Regions from separate parts of the Peribacillus sp. FSL H8-0477 genome, predicted to be linked through region 2. Evidence: riboswitches for the same ligand, from Rfam matches in the RefSeq annotation. Region 2 holds a riboswitch; the other holds the start of a gene.
The links. Region 2 has a riboswitch for lysine ahead of MHI18_RS07380 (aspartate kinase). Riboswitches for the same ligand answer to the same signal wherever they lie in the genome.
Positions count from the first base shown of each region.

Region 1: another riboswitch for lysine. It lies ahead of MHI18_RS09320 (amino acid permease); the one in region 2 lies ahead of MHI18_RS07380 (aspartate kinase).

Region 1 covers NZ_JBBODE010000001.1:1,823,588-1,826,783, forward strand. Annotated here, with positions in the region: gene MHI18_RS09305 (FtsW/RodA/SpoVE family cell cycle protein) at 1-795, opposite strand, end outside; gene MHI18_RS09310 (hypothetical protein) at 1,022-1,210, shown strand; gene MHI18_RS09315 (hypothetical protein) at 1,211-1,492, shown strand; gene MHI18_RS22150 (substrate-binding domain-containing protein) at 1,399-1,611, shown strand; lysine riboswitch at 1,700-1,879, shown strand; gene MHI18_RS09320 (amino acid permease) at 1,948-3,196, shown strand, end outside.
Region 2 covers NZ_JBBODE010000001.1:1,447,818-1,451,013, reverse strand. Annotated here, with positions in the region: gene uvrC (excinuclease ABC subunit UvrC) at 1-1,541, shown strand, start outside; lysine riboswitch at 1,605-1,784, shown strand; gene MHI18_RS07380 (aspartate kinase) at 1,887-3,122, shown strand.

The DNA.
Region 1 (3,196 bases), 380 kb from region 2:
TTTACCTGTCGTTTGTCCTGAGCCGATTGCAAGCAGTGACTTAGTCAGCTGAAAGCCTGTTGTACTAGAATAGTTATACGGATCAAGCCAAGAGTAAATCCTCCCGAATTGATATTCCTTTACGCCCAAATATTTTTCTAAGAAGGCAGGCTGTTTCAATACTAAATATAAAATCAATGATCCAATTGAAGCAACCGCCGACACGATTGGCAAAAGGATTTTCCATGATATCCCCGAAATAAACATCATCCCAAGCATGATGGCTAAAAACACCATTGATGTCCCAAGATCTGGTTGCTGCATAACGAGTGCAAGTGGAACCATTGTTACAATACCTAATTTAATCAACAGCCACAAATCTGATTTAATTGTTTTTATAATGAATTTAGGATGATGACTAGAGATTGTTTTGGCCAATCCCATGATTAGAAAGACCTTCATAAACTCCGACGGTTGTATAGATCCAAGTGCCGGGATGACAAACCAACTCTTAGCACCATTCCGAACTGGTACAATACTCTCTGGGGCAATAATAAGTAGAAGTAATAAGAATAGTCCAAAACCGTAAGCATACCAGGAAATTTTAATTAATTGATCGGAATCTAAAGTAATGACCGCTGCGATAATACCCACACCAACGGCATACCAGAAAATTTGTTTTACAAGAAAGTTTTCTGTATATTGCCCTGTTGTCATAGCACTGTAAATGGCGATACAACTAGAAATACATAATAGAAATAAGATAAAAACTAAGGTGTAGTCGATGCGATTTGAAAATCTATTTTGCTGTTCCATTTAAAATCTCCCCTAACAATGCAGCACTACTTAAAGCCATTTATCCATTATACTTTATCCAAGCAAAATCTCAACTATATCGAAGGATGGATAATATTACATATTGCGCATTGAGGAATACATATTTTTACTTTTCATTTTCTTTTTTTAACTTTAAGGTTATTTTTCATACAAATTCTCAACGGCATAAAGAAATACAAGCTCTTAATATGCTCATAACATCATCATCTGTTCAAGGGTGATCGAGATGAAAATTCTCCGAGGATATAAAGGGTACGGACCCATCATTCTATGTGAAGATACTACGCAAACAGAGTTTCCTTCTGTATGCATTGACCATTATGCAGCAGTAACCTTGGCATTTAATCATTTAATTAAAAATAATTATTCTAAAATCGGATTAGTCCTAGGATGATTGATTGGACGTAACAGTCATCAGCGTTTAAAGGCTAATCACGAATCAGTCGAAAAGTATCAGCTTGTCGCTAGAAAGGATTGGCTGATTGACGGCATCTATAACATTACAGATGGCGGTGAGGTGTTTCATATTTGGAATGGACTTGTTGAAAAACCAGACGACTTGTTGAAGCAGCAGCGGGTTTCATCTTACAAGCGAGGCAATCAGGAAAGAACGTTCCCAGAAGCGTTGGTATTATTGGCTTTAATAATGACGGCGTTGCCAAAACGCTCGGCATAACAACCGTTTCGCTCCCTCTAGAGCAGATTGGAAAAACTGCCTTTGACCTTAGTCAACTAGAAAAAGATCCAGCAAAAATCAAGCTCAAGTTCCGTCTGATTAAACGCAAAACCGTATAAATAGGTTTGCTTCCATATTTATTCATTGCACTCTGCTTTAAAGTCATTTATAATTTTAACATAATTAATTTAATACTTCCTCATTAACCGATGAGTTAGAGGCTGCAGCTTATAAAAGTATGACGGACGAGATTCAATGAAAATTTTTGACTCCTTCAGAAAGGATAAGTTGCCGAAGTTTGGGTATAACATTGTATACCCACGCTGGCGATGTTTTCAAATAGGAACATCTCTGTCACGTTTTTAAACGTGGGGTGCTATCTTCGGAAGGATAAACGGTCTATCAACAGCCGTCGATCTTTTTCGACTGCTGTTTTTTTGTGCCTTTTTTCTTCTATATATCAAAGGAGTGTTAGTTCAGTGAAGAATTCACAATCATCAAACGGTCAACTACAACGTGGACTGAAAGCACGGCATTTAACAATGATCTCTCTAGGCGGAACCATAGGCACAGGACTTTTCCTTGCCAGTGGGGGAGCCATTCATACGGCTGGACCAGGCGGAGCACTGGTCGCATATGCAGCAATTGGACTTATGGTTTACTTTTTAATGACTGGTCTAGCTGAAATGGCTGCGTTCATGCCTGTCACTGGTTCATTCAGGGTTTATGCGTCACGGTTTATTGATCCTTCCTTCGGTTTTGCGATTGGATGGAATTATTGGTATAACTGGGCAGTCACCATTGCAGCTGAGCTTGCCGCAGTTGTTCTGATTATGAAATTTTGGTTTCCAGACAGCCCATCTCTTCTTTGGAGCGCGCTTGCTTTAGTTATTATGTTTTTGTTTAATTACATGTCTGTTAAAGGATTCGGTGAAGCAGAATATTGGTTTGCTCTTATTAAAGTCATAACCGTTATCATTTTCTTAATTACCGGTATTTTAATTATTTTCGGAATCATGGGTGGAGAAACAATCGGTTTTTCTAACTTTACAATTGAAGATGCACCATTTAACGGCGGATTTTTCACCATTCTTGGTATCTTTATGGTGGCTGGTTTCTCATTCCAAGGAACAGAACTTCTAGGAATTGCTGCCGGAGAAAGTGAGAATCCAGAAAAAACAATCCCTAAGGCCATCAACTCCGTTTTCTGGAGAATTATTTTATTTTATATTTTAGCGATTTTTGTCATTGGAATGATCATCCCATATACAGACGCTCGTCTTCTAAGTGAAAACGTAGCGGTTAGTCCATTCACACTCGTGTTCGAACGAGCAGGACTTGCCTTCGCTGCTTCCTTAATGAACGCTGTTATCTTAACATCTGTTCTTTCAGCTGGTAACTCTGGAATGTATGCATCAACTCGGATGCTGTGGGATCTTGCACGGGACGGTAAAGCCCCTAAGTTCCTCGGTAAGCTCGATAAGAGAGGCGTTCCAGTAAATGCACTAATTATGACAAGCCTTGTTGGTACCCTTGCCTTTACTACAACCCTCTTTGGTGATGGTGTGGTATACGTTTGGCTCCTAAATGCTTCTGGTATGGCTGGATTTGTCACGTGGGTAGGAATAGCTATTGCTCATTACCGTTTTAGAAAAGCCTATGTAGCCCAAGGAAGAGATTTAAACGATCTTCCCTATCGCTCAA
Region 2 (3,196 bases):
AACTGACGTTAATTAAAAAGCATGACCCAAAATATAATGTGATGCTGAAAGATGATAAAACGTACCCGTTTATAAAGTTGACTGCCGAAAAACATCCAAAGTTAATTATTACTAGGAAAGTGAAAAAAGATTCAGGAAAGTATTTTGGACCTTATCCGAATGTAATAGCTGCTAATGAAACAAAGAAGCTGCTTGATCGAATTTATCCGTTGCGAAAATGCAACACGCTGCCAGATCGAGTGTGTCTCTATTATCATTTGGGGCAATGTCTGGCACCTTGTGTCTTTGATGTTCCACAACAAGAGTATAAAAAGATTGTAACGGATATTACTCGTTTCCTAAATGGCGGCTATAAAGAGATTAAAGCCGAGCTGACAGAGAAAATGCATGCTGCGGCAGAGGCTCTTGATTTTGAGCGGGCTAAAGAGTACCGCGATAAAATTGCCCATATTGAGATTACCATGGAAAAACAAAAGATGATGTCTACTGATTTTACCGATCGTGATATTTTTGGTTATGCCTATGATAAGGGCTGGATGTGTGTTCAGGTGTTTTTTGTAAGACAAGGGAAGTTAATTGAACGAGATGTTTCTTTATTTCCTATATATGATGAGCCGGAAGAAGAAATTTTGACCTATCTGGGCCAATTTTATACGAAACCTAATCATTTTAAACCAAAGGAAATTCTAGTGTCTGAAGCTGTCGATGGTGAGATGGCTGAAAAGTTACTTCAAGTTAAAGTGATTCATCCAAAACGCGGTCAGAAGAAGGATATGCTGCAGCTGGCAAATAAAAATGCTTCGATTGCCCTTCAAGAGAAGTTCTCTTTAATTGATCGGGATGAAGAACGAACGATTAAAGCCGTGGAGAACCTTGGTCAACGATTAGGAATCTATACACCACATCGTATAGAGGCTTTCGATAATTCGAATATCCAAGGAACTGATCCAGTTTCCGCACTGGTTGTATTTATTGATGGAAAGCCTGAAAAGCGTGAGTATCGGAAATATAAAATTAAAACGGTATCGGGTCCAGATGATTATGAAACGATGCGTGAAGTCGTCAGACGTAGATATACTCGAGTCTTAAAAGAAGGCTTACCGCTTCCAGACTTAATCATTATTGATGGAGGAAAAGGTCATGTGGATGGAGTTCGAGATATTTTAGAGAATGAACTAGGGCTTGAAGTTCCTCTCGCTGGTCTTGTTAAGGATGAGAAGCACCGTACGTCCTCACTGATGATTGGCAATCCGCTTGAAATTGTACCACTGGATCGGAGCAGTCAGGAATTTTATCTGCTGCAAAGAATACAAGATGAGGTCCATCGATTTGCGATTACATTCCATCGACAACTTCGTGGAAAAAGTGCCTTTCAATCTTTACTTGATGAGATTCCGGGTGTCGGAGAAAAACGTAAAAAACAGCTGTTGAAGCATTTTGGATCGATAAAAAAAATGCGTGAGGCTGGGGTTACAGAGTTTTTGGAGGCAGGAATGCCGCAGAGCGTAGCTGAGGAAATTGCAAGAAAATTGCAAGAATAGTGTTGAACCAAACATATCCCTATGCTATAATTCAGTATGAATTTAAAGTATTTAACAATTTAACGTGTTGATAGAGGTGCGAGATTCATTAGTACAGACTTGGAGAAGTATGAGCTTCCGTGAAAAGTCTGGAAAGGGAAAATCGCCGAAGCAATTGAGTGCTCATCCACTCAAAGTGCTGGTCTGTACATTTAAGAGATGGCAGATTGTCAGAATGAAAAATTCTGGAGAGCTATCTCACTGTGTTAGCCGTATTCTTTTACGATATCACAGCAATGAGACTCTTCTCATTGCTGTTTTTTTGTGGTTTTTCTTGTACTAAAATAAGAGAGGGTGCAGCATGATATGGGTTTGATTGTTCAAAAATTCGGCGGGACTTCAGTAGGAAGTATAGAAAAAATCAAAAATGTTGCGGATCGAGTAATTGAAGAGGCTGCAAATGGTAATGACGTAGTCGTCGTTGTGTCAGCCATGGGGAAAACGACTGATGAGCTCGTTTCCATGTCATACGATATAACCGAACGACCATCGAAGCGGGAAATGGATATGTTACTCACTACAGGAGAGCAAGTAACCATTGCCTTTCTTACAATGGCGTTGATAGAAAAAGGACAGGAAGCGATTTCGTTAACAGGTTGGCAGGCAGGGATAAAATGTGAAGCGGTGTATGGAAATGCACGGATTTTAGATATAGATACAGAAAAAGTACAGAATAGTTTGAATGAGGGGAAAGTTGTCGTTGTTGCTGGATTCCAAGGATTGGCAGAAGATGGTGGGATAACCACTCTTGGACGCGGAGGATCTGACACGACGGCCGTAGCTCTTGCAGCAGCATTAAAAGCAGATCGGTGTGACATCTATACAGATGTAACGGGGGTATTTACTACTGATCCTCGGTATGTAAAAAACGCGAGAAAACTTTATTCAATTTCATACGATGAAATGCTGGAACTAGCTAACCTAGGCGCAGGTGTTTTACATCCTAGAGCCGTTGAATTTGCCAAGAATCATCATATACCGCTTGAAGTCCGCTCAAGTACAGCACAAGAAAAAGGAACATTGATAGAGGAGGAAGCAACGATGGAGCAGAATTTAATTGTTAGAGGAATCGCATTTGAGGATCGAATTACCCGAGTCACAATTTATGGATTGGCTGGGAGTTTAGGAACATTATCTACAATCTTCACTACACTTGCAAAGAATCAGATAAATGTTGATATCATTATTCAGAGTATGACAGAGCATGACATGAATAATTTATCATTTTCTATTAAAAGCGAAGATGTCTCAAACCTGCTTGAGGTGCTTGAAGCGAATAAAGAAATGATGCCGTTTCAAAGAGTTGAAACAGAAACCAATCTGGCGAAAGTTTCAATCGTCGGTTCAGGAATGATTTCAAATCCGGGTGTAGCAGCAGAAATGTTTGAAGTCCTAGCTGAAGCAAAAATCCAGATAAAAATGGTCAGTACTTCTGAAATCAAAGTATCGACCGTTATCAATGAAAAAGAAATGGTTACAGCAGTAGAAGCATTACATGAAGCGTTTAATCTGGATGAACGCAAACCGGTAGAAGTATTGTAAAATAACTTTTTTATCCTTAGGCTGTCAAGAATATCTTGACAGCCTATTCGTATATCCATTCAAAAAAATGCCAT